DNA from 2 places in the Paenibacillus sp. JNUCC 34 genome. Region 1 is predicted to be linked to the other one. Evidence: riboswitches for the same ligand, from Rfam matches in the RefSeq annotation. Region 1 holds a riboswitch; the other holds the start of a gene.

Region 1 (8,210 bases):
AAAGAATTGGAGTTTTACGATATTACATGAATACGAGAAAAAATATAATTTCAATGGTAACGATGATTGTAATTGGATGTATCGCAATGGCTTATGTAGATGCTGTCATCTCTCCAGAGTATGCGGCGAAATCGGTCATTAAAATCTTTATTTTCCTAACGTTTCCGCTTGGTTATAGTCTCATTAGTAAAAAGGTATCTTTTAGGCCATTATTCAAGTTTGAGAAAAAAGAGATGCGGGCAACTTTGTGTTCGTCGCTATTTATATATCCATTGTTAACTCGTTGCTGGAGGAGTTTTTCTTTCGCGGTTTTGCTTTTCTGACGTTGAAGAAGCTGACCGGACGCAAGTTCGCTTATATATTCAGCGCAGGTGCGTTTTCCGTGTATCATATTGCCATGATGACGAGCTGGTTTACGGTTCCACTATTCATAGTGTTAATTGTAAGTTTGTTTGTAGCAGGCTTGTTATTCAATTGGTTGAATGAAAGAAACGGGAACATTTACACATCGTGGCTGGTTCATATGAGTGCTAACCTTGCGATTAATACCATCGGGTTTATTTTGTTTGGATTAATATGAAGAAGCAGTCCATTCATGGAAAATAGTACCTTTCGATACATTGGTCTGGTATACTGATTTTGTAGTTTTTTAAAACTTACCTCACCTTAAATGGACGGAGGCTTTGATTGAATGTGCTACTGCATCGCATTTTTTCGTTTGAGATAGTGTAAGGTACAGAACATTTATGCCCTTTCATTTTTTGTAAAATGAACGAGGGTTATTTGATCTGTACCTTTTTTAGCTCTCATTTACGAAAGAATGCGGTGCTTTTTGTGTTGAAAAACAAAAAAACGCGGAGCAATACGAAATAACGTTTCACCAAAAAATAAATTTAGGCGAAAACATCCAGTTTCGCAGGATGAGTCGGCCTTATGATAAAGGACGTGTATTCAAATGTATTTAATGAAAGAACGTAATGAACGATTGGGTGAACAGCTGCTTTGTATGGACAGTGATGCCATGTTTGCAGGAGTCGTATCGGGGCATAATCCCGGTGAGGTGTGGGTGGACGATCGTGATCATCCTTCATCAGCTCTCGTCTGGTCGGGTGGTCTGGAGAGCTTTTGTTTTATGGGGCGCCCTTCATCGCGAGTATCAAATGCGACCTTGGGAAGGTTGATAGACGATGAAATCATTCCGTTTCTGAAAGAGAAGGATACTCATTATTTTGAATTTTCGGTGGATAGTGAGGGGTGGCAGCCGATTATTCAGGATACACTCGGTAGCCGGGATTTGAAAGACAGTTATCAATATGTATATAAGTCAAATCCGATTGCAGGACAGGATCAAAACGGTGAACAATCCGTTTTTCCGGAATCATTTACGGCTGTCCGGTTAGATGCACGGCAGCTTGATGAATGGGAACGAAATGGAGCGGGAAATGCTGACTTTTTAGTTCAGTACATTGAACAGTATTGGGGAACGGTAACCGACTTCTTGGCTAAAGGACACGGTTACGCTGCCATTACTGACCGTAATGTTATCGCGAGTTTGGCAATATCCTCTGCGAAGTTCGGCATGACCCATTCTATTGGTGTAGAGACATTAGAGGACTATATGCGCTTGGGACTGTCGAGCTCGCTTGTGAAGCTGCTGTTGAACGATTTCCATGAGCATGGGATTATGGCATGGTGGGACTGTATGGACAGTAACATCGCCTCGCAAAAAACAGCCGAAAAAGCAGGTTTGGTGAGAACGCATCGTTATAAAATATACTGGCTTACGTTTTGAGCGGAAATCTGAAAAATAAACGGCTGTCCTATAAGCGATAATAATTAGGACTTATTAGAAAAAACAAGCAGGTCGCTTGAGGATTAATCCTTAAGCGACCTGTTTGTTAAGTAGATATGCACAAAAGTAGCGGAGAGGACGAAGCGATTGTAGGAACGATTCGTACTCGCAGCGGCTCATAACAGACAACCTTTTCCTTTTGAGAGAATTCATTGTTGAAAACCGACACTCATGTCGGTTATAATTAAATTCACAAAACGACATTCGTGTCTATTTTATAAAGGGGGTTAGGAAGAGGTGTCTCCGAGAGTGAGCGAACAATACAAGCAGCAGAAAAAAAAGGACTTGCTGAGGGCGGCTAAGCAAGTGTTTACTACCAAAGGGTATCATCAAGCTACGATGCAGGATGTGATGGATGCAGGTGGAGTGTCCAGAGGGGCGCTGTATGCCTATTTTGACAATATTGAACATGTCTATGAAGAGCTGCTTCGGTTAGAGGATGAAGAAGATGCTTTTTCTTTTCAAATCGAAGATGGCGCACAGACGTACTGGAAGCAGCTGGCTGAATGGCTCTTTACGCAGCAGAAGGGGATGGAAGCCGGAGAGCCATCGCTTGCCTTGGCTAATGCTGAGTACTTTTTGTCGTTACATTATCGAACGGATTCAGAAAATGAGAGTTACATGAACATGCGTTACCAGAGACTGATTGAGGTACTAACCTCATTTTTTCAAAAAGGAGCTTCACAAGGCGAATTCAACCCCTGTGTACCTGTAGGTCATATTGCCCGGTATCTTATTTCATGTATGGATGGAATCGTACTTAATACCGCCCGCTTGGGTCATGAAATAACAAAGGTAGATGAACAGATAGAAATGCTGGTGTTTTCTTTGGAGTCCATGTTGTTCCGGGACGGAATAAGAGATTGAACATATTAGGAAGGAGAATAAGCGATGCTATTTGAATCTGCTAGAATTAAATTCCGCAAGATGACAACGAATGATGTACAGTTGTACAACGAATGGAGAAATGATCTTGAGGTCATGACAACGACCAGTCCTTCACTGGATTTGTATACTGAGGAAGATACACACGAATTTGTCAGCCATGTGATTTTGGGATCTGACACTTCCAAAAGTTATATCATCTTGGACAAGCAAAGCGATCGGCCGATTGGCATCATATCTCTCATTCAGCTGGATTACAAAAACCGCAATGCGGAGTGTATTATTGATATTGGCGAAAAGGACTACTGGGGCAAGGGCTATGGAACCGAGGCGCTTCGATTGCTGCTGGATTATGCATTTTTGGAGCTGAATTTGCACAGGGTTTCTTTAAGGGTGTTCTCATTTAATCAGAAAGCGATACACTTATATGAAAAAATAGGGTTCAAGCATGAAGGGGCTTCCCGGCAAGCGATCTTCCGGGACGGTGCATGGGGCGACATTGTCCAGATGGGGATTCTTCAGCATGAGTATGTGACAGCTAGATAATACGCACCGTAAAGCAGGCATGTTTCATGTCTGCTTTTTATTGTTATACAACCTTTTAAAGAGAAAAGAGTAATTTTGGTGATGTGGACGGAGACGGAATCAGCGAAAACATGAACATACAGGAGGTAGGCGAGGAACAAGCGCTAATCAATCGCCAAAATCCCCGGATCCTGCCACCCGTGCAGTGTATGACAAAACGTATCAATATTTAAAGGGGACCTATCGACCATAGGGATGTTAGAACTGGAGACAAATTAAAGGTTGTAACTTATCGATATACACTATATAATTCTCAGTAACAAACTTATGTTATGAAATTAACATGATTTTCTGCAAAAAAATTGTATTTACATGAAACTATTCGTGTTATAATTTCATTGTGATCTTTGTATCAGCGGATTGTCATAAATTTTAGTATCATAAGTTCAAGTTAATTATGCATTACAAAATATAATAAATGAATATGGATCTTCGGGGTAAGGTGAAATTCCTGACCGGCGGTGATGGTGCGTTACTTGTGAATGTGCTTCAGCCCGCGACTCGCTGTTTCGAGATTGAGATGGCGACTGACTTGGTGTAATTCCAAGGCCGACGGTATAGTCCGGATGGGAGAAGATCAAACATGAGTTTGTCGCGGGCTTTTTTAAGCTTTCGGCAGGCTTATTTGGTCAGCCCCCGTATTTTTCGACATTGTCGATTACGGGGGCTTTCTGCTGGTAAGACTCCGTATTCAGGACAGGAGACAGCAAGATGGAAAATGTAAGCTCAAGTGTTAAGATGCAGCCGACCTCAACGGCGAAAGAGAAAAGCAGCTTTAAAGGTGGATTTTGGCTGGTTGTATTGGGAGCGGCTCTGTGGGGTGTAGATCCCCTGTTCCGGATCATTCTTTTGAAAAATATGACTTCCTCTCAAATCGTACTGCTTGAACATATTATTATATCTCTTATTGCGATACCGGTTATTTGGAAAAATCGTCACGAGTTCAAGAGTCTCGGCTGGCGGCATGTCGGCGCGCTGCTCTTCATATCATGGGGCGGCTCAGGTATAGCCACCATCCTGTTCACGATGGGACTGACGAGCGGGAACCTGAACGCCGTGCTATTACTGCAAAAGCTGCAGCCGCTGTTTGCTATTATTTTAGCCAGTCTGCTGCTTAAGGAAAAGCTTCCACGTCATTTTTCGATGCTCTTTATTTTGGCACTTGGCGGTACGTATTTACTGACCTTCGGGTTCACTCTTCCGATTGGCCATTATAGCGAGTTTATTCAGGTCGGAAGCCTGCTCTCACTCGGTGCTGCCGCACTGTGGGGCGGATCGACAGTGATGGGACGTTTGATGGTCGGTCAGATGAAATATGAGACGGTCACGTCTCTGCGGTTTGTTCTGGCTCTTCCGCTGCTCAGCGTCATTACATGGAGTGAAGGAGCAGCATGGAATTTGCCGGCTGCCGGAACAATGGATTTTGCCGCGGTTATGCTTAATCTGATCGGTCAAGCACTGCTGCCGGGCTTGCTTAGTCTGCTGGTGTATTACAAAGGACTTACGACAACGAAAGCATCGGTAGCGACGCTTGGGGAGTTGAGCTTCCCAATGGTAGGGGTGCTGATTAACTGGATCGTGTTCCGCGAGGTTATAACTTACGCCCAAATTACGGGCTTCCTGCTGATCTGGTTCGCACTGTTTGTAATTTCCAGACAATCAGATTCCAGCTCTCTGGCGGGAGAGCAGGGATAAGAATATGTGTGTGAACAAGCTGTCGAGACAACTCGGCAGCTTTTTTTAAGAGAGAAGTACAAACTTCGGAGCAAACGGCATCCTTGTCTCGCAAGAAAAACTACAACCAATGGGTGGTTTTCTTGTTCTCTTTCTTCCCGCAAATTAATTGATCGAGCATGTATCGTCACTTTAGCAGCTTGATCTCATCTGGTGTCACCAAATACGTATAGATCGTTTCCATTTGCGGCCCTTCGCCGTTTTCCGGCTCGCAATTTTGTTTCACTGTCACAATATAATCCGTCCCGGACTGCTGTGTGTCTGTTATCGTATTGAACGTCTGGAGGCTGTTACTGCATTGCGGTACGAGCTTCAGCACCTTTTCTTCCGCCGTATCACGGGTAAACTCCTCTGGGACAGTGCATCCGGTTGCCGCCATGAAAACGATGAGCAAACACCACAATAAACGTTTCATCTGAACCTCCTTTTAATCCACAATGAATATCAATGGTCCTCGTCTGGATGTATGATGTATAACGTTTCCGAATTGCAAAATGTTGCTCTCTCCTGCAGATCTGGTTAGTCATGATTAACATTGCGTCGGACCCAATTTACTGGTTGCTTCTCTACTTCCGGATGAAGGATAAGCACAAAGAAAAATATGAGCGGTAGTATCGGTCTGCCATTTGACGGTGACCCGAGAGCGGGTTACGGGATTATTGATTTTTGCTATGGGAATATTGCCGTCCAGCTCAGAAGGATAGCCTATGATACGGATAAGGCGATCGCGATCGCCAAAGAACGCGGAATGCCGGGCATTGCGCGCTACGGAAAGCCAGATATCCATATGACAGTAAAAAACAGCTGACTTAGGAGAAACGGTAAGGCAGGCCGTCTCATGATGACTCTGGGACTGTTGGTCTCGTCGTTCCGTCCGGCGGCGGATATTATGCAATCCGGCTGGTGGAACGTGTTTCCGCATCAGGAATGGAAAACAGCGGATACGATCAAGCTCTCCAAGGATATCGATCTCCGGGAACCGATTGAGGTGAACGGAAAGACCTACAATGATGAACAGTTAAAATCGGGTGTCTTGGCGGAAGACAGCCGTCTGATCTGGCAAAGCCGGCGCGCCCGTGAAATCAGCGTGCGCACGTACCTGGGAATATGGCTGGCGCATACCGCTTTTGGTCTGCCGCTCGTTACCTATTTCATGTACAACTTTATCAGCCAACTACCGAAGGATCTGTTCGAGTCGGCTTTCATGGACGGTGCGAACCATTTTACAATCTTTAGTAAACTGATTCTTCCGCTGTCTGTTCCGGCCCTTGCTTCCATTGGTATCTTTCAATTTCTGTGGGTATGGAACGACTATCTGGTGTCGCTTATTTTCATCGGTAACCAGCCGAGCGTGTAGGTGATGTCCATGAAAATCGCCGATCTGGTCGGTTCCCGCGGCAACGACTGGCATCTGCTTACCTCAGCCGCTTTTATATCGATGCTCATGCCGCTCGCCATCTTCTTCCTGCTGCAAAAGTATTTCGTGCGCGGATTGATGGGCGGTTCGGTAAAGGGCTGAAGGAATATGAGCGCGCCGAACGCGAAACATCAGATAAGCGGAAGCCTGTTTGCGCTCGGTAAATAGACCATGATCTTGGCGTTTATGCCCGCGATCATGGTCTATTTGTGTTGTGCAGCCATAAGCTTGTATGGATTAAACGTTTTCACGGAACGTCCTTTGTCTTGGTGGACCGTTCATTCCGAATCCTGTTTTTCATCTATAACCTGTACGTTCAATTCAGCTTTTCCTTGTTTGATATGAACAATCCAAATGTCCTTTTCAGCAACATAATTTACTGTTTTTATAACAGGAACCTCTGCGCTACTCATTCCTTGTGACGTCAAAGCTTTACGAATGACCTCTGGTTCGGTCAGGTTTGCGTGTTCTGGTTGACTGCTTGGCACAACAGAAACTTGGTTAGCTTTCGATTGTCCCGGGTAGGATTCCAGCACCATATCGTACCACACCTGCACCTTTTGGCCGATAGAAATGTCTTTTGGAGCATTCGAAAACCAAATCGCATTATAGAACTCTTTCACGCCGGCTGTCGAGCTGTAATCCTTCGGCACATTGCTCACGACCAGGATCTGGTCGTCCGCTTTCCCTACGACATATCCTTCCATCCCCGGTTCAACAGCAGTCGTATCCGGATTATAATCGATTAACGATAAGCTGAATAATAGCATGATTACAGTGATTATTAATTTATTCAATTGTTATGCCTCCCCGCTCTATGAAACCGATTTATAATATAAATCTAGCATTTCTACTGATATTGACGTCCTCTTTTTACAAAAAGTTGCTGTTCTGAAAAATAGTTCGTGCACCCCTTTATTCACGATGGAAAATGATTTTCTGAATTTCCGGATATTTAGAAAAATATTTTCCTGAAAGCATTTACATAATCCGAGTGCTCTGGTAATCTAAGGTCAAGAAATCATCATACATCATTACCAGAAGGAGCGAAGATGGAAATGGAGAGTATGCAAAAGTATGACGTTGTCGTAATGGGCGGAGGCATTTCCGGGGCGATGGCCGCGGTTGCGGCATCCAGCTCAGGGGCAAAGACATTGATTGTTGAATCCCACGGGTTTTTGGGAGGGACGCTTACCGCGAACGGCGTCGGTCCGATGATGACCTTTCATGCGGGGGAGAAGCTAGCGATACAGGGATATACAAATCAGTTAATTGAGCGCTTGAAGAAGCTGGGTAAATCACCGGGACATATTTTTGATACCGTCGGGTTTACGTATTCAGTAACTCCATTTGATGCGGAGGCCATGAAACATGAACTTGAGCTGATGGTAACCGAGAGCGGCGGAGAGATTTTATACCACACGATGCTGGCAGGAGTGAAGACAGAGAATGGCCGGATCGTTAGCATAACGGTGTGCAACAAGTCGGGGCTGAGCGAAATTCAAGGCTCCGTATTTATCGACGGTACGGGAGATGGAGATTTGTCTGTCGGAGCAGGTGCGGAGTTTACGAAGGGCAGAGAGTCTGACGGGGCGATGCAGCCGATGACTTTGAAGATGAAAATGTACAATGTGGACATTTCGAAGGTTAAAGAATACATCCACAGTCATCCCGATGATTTCCCGTTGTACAACGGAGATACATCGATCATTGAGAAATCACCTCGACTGTCGGTTG
Region 2 (8,210 bases), 880 kb from region 1:
AATCTCACTGACGGGAATATCCTGGATGTCAATTTCCGCTTTATCTATGAGATGAAGCAACAGATCCAGCGGTCCTTCAAACGTCTCCAGCTTGTACAATACTACGGTCACGGTGAATCCTCCCGCCAAAAAATAAAATGCAGTGCCCGAAAAAAGGGCACTACATTAAATAAGCACTATTTTAACTGTTTCGTCAAGTTTGCCATCTCAATTGCTGCCATTGCAGAATCCCAACCCTTGTTGCCGGCCTTGGTTCCTGCGCGCTCAATCGCCTGTTCAATATTCTCCGTTGTTACTACGCCGAAAATAGTTGGCACGCCCGTCTTGAGATTGATGGCAGATACACCTTTCGCAACCTCATTACACACATAATCATAATGTGTAGTCGATCCACGGATCACTGTGCCAAGCGTAATGACCGCGTCGTATTTACCGCTTTCCGCCATTTTCTGAGCAATCAGAGGGATTTCAAATGCGCCGGGAACCCACGCTACATCCACCTCATTTTCCTGAACACCGTGGCGTTTCAACGCGTCCAACGCTCCTCCCAGCAGTTTACTGGTAATAAATTCATTGAATCGTCCTACAACAACGCCATACTTTAACCCTTCGGATACGAGATTGCCCTCAAAATAATGTGCCATACTTGTCATCAACCTTTCGGATTGGTTTATTGGTTTAATAGTTCGTTACTTGCTGCTTTGTTCGTTCTGTTCAATATCATCAAACTTCAGCATGTGGCCCAGCTTGGCCTGCTTAGTGTGCAAATAACCGGTATTATCCTTATTCTCTGGCATTTGGATGGGAACACGCTCCACAACTTCAAGTCCGTAGCCCTCAAGCCCTTTAATCTTCCGTGGATTATTCGTCAGTAGCCGGATTTGGCGAATACCGAGATCCTTCAGAATTTGCGCTCCGATTCCGTAATCGCGCAGATCCGCTGGAAAGCCCAGTTTCAGATTGGCATCCACCGTATCCAGCCCCTCTTCCTGGAGCTTATACGCCTTCAGCTTGTTAATAAGTCCGATTCCCCGACCTTCCTGCCGCATGTACAGCAAAACGCCTTCACCCGCTTCATCAATCTGCCGTAAAGCCGCCTCAAATTGTGGACCGCAATCACAACGGTGGGAATGAAATACGTCTCCGGTTAAACATTCGGAGTGTACGCGCACGAGAACTGGTTTATCACCGTTGATATCGCCTTTTACAAGTGCCATATGCTCTTTGCTGTCAACCTCATTCGTGTAGGCGATAGCCTGAAATTCTCCGAAATCGGTTGGCATTCTCACGGAAACCTCTCGATTAACAAGCTTATCCTTTTCATTGCGATAGTGAATCAGATCTTTAATGCTGATCAGCTTCAGATCATTCTTCTGTGCGATCTGGGCGAGATCCGGCAGACGGGCCATGGTACCGTCTTCCTTAATAATCTCGCAGATAACACCCGCTGGATAAGAGCCGCATAAGCGGGCCAGGTCAACCGCAGCTTCCGTATGACCTGCACGGCGCAGAACACCGCCATCTTTTGCAACGAGAGGGAACATATGACCTGGTCTTCGAAAATCGGACGGCACCGCGTTAGGGTCCATAATGCCACGAACAGTTAATGAACGCTCAAAGGCAGAAATGCCTGTGGTCGTATCTTTATGGTCAATGGACACGGTAAACGCCGTTCCGTGATAATCGGTATTTTGAGATACCATCGGTTTCAGATCCAGTTCCTGAGCCCTTGCTTGAGTGATGGGCAGACATACTAACCCCCGGCCTTCCGTGATCATAAAATTGATCACTTCCGGTGTTGCTTTATCTGCAAGTGCGATAAAATCCCCTTCATTCTCCCGGTCCTCGTCATCAACAACAATAACGACTTTTCCTCTCATTAAATCGTATATCGCTTCTTCTATCCTACTAAATTCAAATCGGTCATCCATTGCTGTTCCTCCTTCATTTTCATGGAGATGTAGTAAGGCTTAACTAGGCAAAACCATGCTCTGACAGGTAATCATGACTGATTCCGTTCTTTGATGTTTTGCTTGCAGCCCCTTGAGAGCCGTAATGAAGCAGATGGTCAACATATTTGCCTAAGATGTCGTTTTCTATATTCACCGTATCGCCAGCTTTTTTGTATGCCAACACAGTTTCGGCAAGCGTATGAGGAATAATCGAAACGGTGAAGGAAGAATCATTAACTTTAACGACCGTCAGGCTGATTCCGTCCAGAGTAACCGAGCCTTTAGGTAAGATGTACTTAAACAGATCCAAATTCGAAGGAGCAATCTCATAGACAACCGCATTTTGATCGGAATGAACGCTCCGGATCATCCCAGTGCCGTCAACATGACCCTGGACGATATGGCCTCCGAATCTGGCTCCAGCAGCCATTGCCCGCTCCAGATTTACCTTGCTTCCTCCTTGAAGCTCCTTGAGATTGGTGCTACGGTATGTTTCCGGCATAACGTCCACCGTGAACATGCTCTTCCCGATCGAAGTTGCAGTTAGGCATACCCCGTTGACCGCGACACTGTCGCCAAGCTTCAAATCATCCATTATTCGCACAGCCGATATGCTAAGCACCATGGCTTCGCCTTTGCGACCGATCTGGCGCATTTCACCGATCTCTTCCACCAGTCCTGTGAACATAGGTTTCCTCCTTTCTGGATTGTATCCGTTTTTTGTATTAGCTCAATTTACGGATTCGGACCAAACCGGTATCCCACTGATGCACATATTATCACCCAGTTGTTCGAATTCCACATCGTTCAACGTGATGGCATCACTCATCTGCTCCACTCCGCTAAAGTTGAAGCTTGATGGGGCACCCAAGCCGCCGACAATCTTTGGAGCCATAAAAAGGACCACCTTATCCACAAGCCTTTCTTCAAGCATGGATCCGTTCAGAGTGCCGCCTCCCTCCAGCAGGATAGAGCCGATCTGCTTCTGACCTAATAGGTCCATTGCAAGCTTTAAGTCTACCCGGGGACCTTCGCCGCAGGAAATCACTTCGACTCCTATTTCTTGGAGTGCCTCCCGTTTCTTCGGATCGCCCTGCCCCGTTGTTAAAATTAGTGTTGGAGCTGCCCCGTCATGAAGCATTTTGCTTTTGAGCGGGATTTTCAGCTTGGAATCCACCACAATTCGTATTGGATTCAGCCCTTCAACCGGCAAGCGGGTCGTAAGTTCCGGATCATCTGCTATGACGGTAGATACACCGACCATAATTGCTTGATGCCGATGCCGGAGGGTGTGAACCCTATCTCTGGCTCCTTCATTGGATATCCATTTGCTATCACCGGTTTTGGAAGCGATTTTGCCATCCAATGTGCTTGCCGTTTTCAGCGTGACATAGGGCCTACCTGTCGTTATAAACTTCATAAATGGCGCGTTCAGCTTGCGAGAACGCTCGCTCAGAATCCCTGTATCTACCTGGATTCCAGCACCTTGCAGGATTTCAATTCCCTTGCCTGCAACGAGAGGGTTGGGATCTTTACTCGCAATAACGACCCGCTTGACACCTTCCGCGATCAACCTTTCACTGCACGGAGGCGTCTTACCGAAATGACTGCATGGCTCCAGTGTTACATAAACCGTACTGCCAGAAGCTTTGGCTCCCGCCATTTGGAGTGCATGCACTTCGGCATGAGGAGCACCTCTTTCCAGATGCGTACCCATCCCGATAAGCCTGCCATCTTTCACAATGACACACCCAACTACCGGATTGATACCCGTCTGTCCTTGAGCCCGCTCTGCCATTTCCAGTGCTAGTGACATATAAAATTCATCATTCATCATATCCATCAACAATATTCGCCTCCCCTCACAACGAAGTTTCGACTGGCAAGCAACTAGGTCGAACCGGGTTCAACATTCCTACCCGGAATGTTGTCCGTTTTGCACAAAAAAGCCCTGTCCGGATCATATAATCCAAACAGGGCTTTGATTTAATTGGGAGAATAAATGTATAGTTCGGACAGAAACAAACAAGACATGCTGGTTATAACCAAAGAAGAGCATCAACTGTACTGCTTAAAAGGCAATACCATTGGTCGCACACACTTTGTGAAAACCTGCACATATCAAATATTACTGTTCCTATCAGACTATACCGCAAAAATAAGCGATAACTCGCCTTCTCTCCTTCTCCCATCCAGACTATACTGTCGGTCCCGGATTTGCACCAGGTCCACCGCATATACTTACGTATATCCGGGTCACGGACTAAGTCCGCAGTGATAAGCTTTTGCATAGGCTTTACGCTTCTTCACCACGTCCATCACCGCCGGTAGGGAATTTCACCCTGCCCCGAAGGATCGATCATTATTAAATTTTATCCTTACATGTCCTTGATACCGCTAGATTTCCTACAGTTATTTATGATTCCTACCAAAATCCCACGAATAACTCTAGTCATCTAAGTGGTAACATGAAAAAAGCTTATCACTCAATAAGCAAAAAAGCAAGGGTTGATAACTTACTTTTCTATAGTGATTATCTTACCATTAGACAAACAACCTTTTCTCATTTATCCATTAATTACCTAGACTGCAGTTCGTTAGACATAGTACTATACTCCTATTGCAATAAATAGGGAGGTTTTTCCATGAAATTAAAGAAATCAATAATACTAGCCATTATTGGTTCTGTATTGTTTTCGCTTGGTCAATTAATGTATCTGATACTACAGTGGTTTGAACCATCTAATTATTATTTCTTTTTTGATTTTTACCGTGCTCTAGATTGGACTTATAGAACGATAAATATTTTTAACTTCATCTTCTCACTTTCGATGGTTAATTTATTTGTTTCATTTCTTCTAACACAAAAGAGAGGGAGTGCCCAATAAATTGACTACTGAACTTGAAAAAATTCTACAATTTGACACAGAAGAGCAAATCAATCAAGACATATTTCCAAAAAAGGTGTATCCCGAAAATAATATTTTTCATAAAACACTCCATTATATAGGTGTGTCAATTCTTGTAATATCATTTATTGTTGGTATATTAATTGCAGTAGAAAAAGATGGACGTGATATTTCTTTTTCACTTGTTACAGCTATAATATGGTGGGCTAGTGGTTTTATAAGTGGAATTACTTTTATGGCTTTCGGTGAAATTGTTAAAATCCTCCATGATATTCGAGGTAAATTTCATTAATTAATTTCGACCAGTTGTTAAAGCAACTGGTTTTTTTATGTACGAATCAAAAAAACAACCTCCCTGCCGTTATGTAGATAACGATTTGGGAGGTTGTCCATCATTTTGTATTAAGCTTCGAATACTTTAACTTCTTTCATTTTGTCGCCTGGTTTTACACTGTTTACCAGTTCCATACCGCTTGTCACTTTGCCAAATACCGTGTGAACGCCATCCAAGTGAGGCTGTGGACCGTAGCAGATGAAGAACTGGCTGCCGCCAGTGTTACGACCTGCATGCGCCATGGACAATACGCCCGTTTCATGCTTGGTTGTGTTAGTAGCCGTCTCACAGTCGATTGTATAGCCAGGACCACCTGTACCATTACCTGTTGGGCATCCACCTTGAGCTACGAAGCCCGGGATTACACGGTGAAAGCTAAGTCCGTTATAAAAACCACTGTTAGCCAATTTTTCAAAGTTAGCTACAGTATTAGGCGCTTCTTCAGGAAAAAAGTCAATTTCCACTATTCCGCCGTTTTCCAATTCGATTGTACCTTTTTTCATTTCTCTTCACTTCCCTTAGTATATTGTTCGATCAATGACATTCCAATCAATTCCATTCCCATGTCTTGATTACGTTCCCATTGTATCTTATTTGCAACATCTGTTGCAAACAGGTTGGCCAAAAGAAAAACGTCTATCGACGTACCTCAAAGGAGACAGACCACGTTTAGCGTTGTTTTTCTTGCGAGATAAAGTTGCAGTTACTCAGAAAAAAAAGGATCCCCCTTTACAGATGTAAAGGAGAGATCCTTGTTACGGGTAGATCAATATATCTAGCTCAATACGGTCTGCTTGTTGATTCGCACAGGCACCACGTCGTGACTAACGATGTCTTCGAGACTCTCGCGACGAACGACCAGATCGCCAATACCATCTTTAACGAACACAACCGCCGGCTTGCGGATCCGGTTGTAATTGCTCGCCATTGAATAGTTGTAGGCTCCTGTACAAGCAACGGCTAGCAAGTCGCCGGATTCAACTTTGGGCAACTCCACATCCCAGATTAACATATCGCCGCTTTCGCAGCATTTCCCTGCGATCGAGACCTTCTCTTCAACCGGATCATTCGCCCGATTAGCGAGAAGTGCTTCATATTGGGATTCGTACAGCGCAGGACGAGGATTATCTGTCATGCCTCCGTCAACTGCGACATATTTACGCACACCCGGAATATCCTTGCTGGTTCCTACCGTATACAGGGTTGTTCCTGCATCGCCTACGATACTACGGCCCGGTTCAACCCAAATCTCAGGAAGTTCAGGTGCAATGCCTGCAAAATATGTCTTGACTGCGTCCGTGATCGCCTTAACATACTGTGATACATGAAGTGGAGTATCCCCATCCACGTAACGGATACCAAAACCGCCGCCGAGGTTTACCACGCTGAACGTCACGTTCAGACCTTCTTTAACAGAGCGTGAAAATTCAGCTACACGCTGAACCGCCATCTGGAAGCCTTCCACTTCGAAAATCTGTGATCCGATGTGGGAGTGCAATCCCAGAAGTTCAAGATTTGGTTGAGACGCAGCAAGTTTCACCGCTTCATAAGCTGATCCGTTACCAATGTCAAATCCGAATTTAGAATCGGTTTGACCTGTGGAGATGTATTCATGCGTGTGTGCTTCTACACCAGGAGTTACGCGAAGCAGAATCTTCACTTGACGCCCCTTCTCAGCCGCAATAGCCTGCAGCAAATGAAGCTCGACCTCATTGTCTACTACAAAGCAGCCAATATGGGCATCCAAAGCCATTTCGATTTCATCTGGTGTTTTGTTATTGCCGTGAAAATGAATCCGTTCCGCGGGGAATCCCGCTTCCAGTGCCGTGTATAGCTCTCCGTCGGATACAACATCAAGGGACATCCCCTCTTCTTCCACCAGACGGCACATAGCCATCACACAAAAAGCCTTGCTTGCATAAGCCACCTGATATTTCAAGCCTGAAACCTTGAAAGCGTCGATATATTCCCTGCAGCGGTTACGAACCGACTGCTCGTCTACAATATAAAGAGGGGTTCCGAACTGTGCTTTTAAATCAGCAGTATCGCACCCGCCAATTTCTAGATGTCCCCGTTCATTAATTCTGCTAGTACCGTGTAAAAACATCCCACAATTCCTCCGATCAATATTTACAAAATTAAATTATCGAATAATTGTTCACAGTATAGCAGACAACGAAACGTAAATAAAATGGATTTTTCAACATAACCTTTGTGTTATTTGTTATTGCTTTCTTTTGGGACTCATTTCAGCCCCCATCTTACTGCTATCCCTGGTCTTGTTCAGAGCCAGACGTGTTCTGGAATAAAGCAGCGGCTTACGAAACAATATCTCCCCCATCGCCTTTGCATTAAATGGTATAAAAGGCCATAAGTATGAGGAGTTATATGACCGGTGTGTGGTCAGCATCAGAATGAATAGCGTCGTACCAATCACGAACCCTTTTACCCCAAACATCGCTACTGCTATAAGTAGTGCAAGACGTACGACCCGGTTAGCTAACCCTAACTCATAACTCGGTGTCGCAAACATACCGATCGCGGCAACCGACATATACAGTATCACTTCGTTAACAAACAATCCCGATTTAACGGCAATGTCCCCGATGAGGATCGCTGCAATCAATCCCATGGCAGATGCCAGAGGAGTTGGTGTATGAACAGCGGCAAGGCGCATCAAGTCCACCCCGAATTCGACGATTAAGAACTGTATAATAATTGGAATTTTACCCGTTTCCTTTGGTCCCAATATATCGAGATACGGCGGTTTCAGTTCAGGATGTATGACGAGTAGCATCCACAGCGGCAAAAGAAACATCGATGCGAATATACCGCCGAAACGAATCCAGCGCAGGTAGGTGCCCATAAACGGCGTCTGTCTGTTTTCTTCGGCATGCTGGCACAGGTCAAAAAACGTTGTCGGCATAATCATCACGCTTGGTGAGGTGTCTACCATCACCACGACTCTGCCTTCGAGCAGGTGTGAGGCGACCACGTCAGGCCGCTCTGAATAGC

Evidence for each region. Region 1 has a riboswitch for FMN ahead of AC2TF5_RS21970 (DMT family transporter). Riboswitches for the same ligand answer to the same signal wherever they lie in the genome.
Region 2: it holds a riboswitch for FMN, as region 1 does, so the genes downstream of both, ribD (bifunctional diaminohydroxyphosphoribosylaminopyrimidine deaminase/5-amino-6-(5-phosphoribosylamino)uracil reductase RibD) here and AC2TF5_RS21970 (DMT family transporter) in region 1, are expected to answer to the same signal.

The regions. Positions count from the first base shown of each region.
Region 1 covers NZ_CM177770.1:4,678,378-4,686,587, reverse strand. The annotation lists gene AC2TF5_RS21995 (phosphotransferase family protein) at 1-30, shown strand, start outside; gene AC2TF5_RS21990 (CPBP family intramembrane glutamic endopeptidase) at 248-580, shown strand; gene AC2TF5_RS21985 (GNAT family N-acetyltransferase) at 956-1,792, shown strand; gene AC2TF5_RS21980 (TetR/AcrR family transcriptional regulator) at 2,090-2,719, shown strand; gene AC2TF5_RS21975 (GNAT family N-acetyltransferase) at 2,744-3,283, shown strand; FMN riboswitch at 3,747-3,904, shown strand; gene AC2TF5_RS21970 (DMT family transporter) at 4,034-5,017, shown strand; gene AC2TF5_RS21965 (hypothetical protein) at 5,184-5,471, opposite strand; gene AC2TF5_RS21960 (hypothetical protein) at 5,658-5,864, shown strand; gene AC2TF5_RS21955 (carbohydrate ABC transporter permease) at 5,895-6,413, shown strand; gene AC2TF5_RS21950 (hypothetical protein) at 6,423-6,575, shown strand; gene AC2TF5_RS21945 (YobA family protein) at 6,752-7,270, opposite strand; gene AC2TF5_RS21940 (FAD-dependent oxidoreductase) at 7,532-8,210, shown strand, end outside.
Region 2 covers NZ_CM177770.1:3,802,570-3,810,779, forward strand. The annotation lists gene AC2TF5_RS17820 (segregation and condensation protein A) at 1-111, opposite strand, end outside; gene ribH (6,7-dimethyl-8-ribityllumazine synthase) at 177-644, opposite strand; gene AC2TF5_RS17830 (bifunctional 3,4-dihydroxy-2-butanone-4-phosphate synthase/GTP cyclohydrolase II) at 690-1,931, opposite strand; gene ribE (riboflavin synthase) at 1,975-2,640, opposite strand; gene ribD (bifunctional diaminohydroxyphosphoribosylaminopyrimidine deaminase/5-amino-6-(5-phosphoribosylamino)uracil reductase RibD) at 2,683-3,795, opposite strand; FMN riboswitch at 4,129-4,311, opposite strand; gene AC2TF5_RS17845 (hypothetical protein) at 4,598-4,840, shown strand; gene AC2TF5_RS17850 (hypothetical protein) at 4,842-5,153, shown strand; gene AC2TF5_RS17855 (peptidylprolyl isomerase) at 5,264-5,698, opposite strand; gene lysA (diaminopimelate decarboxylase) at 5,971-7,302, opposite strand; gene AC2TF5_RS17865 (spore germination protein) at 7,420-8,210, opposite strand, start outside.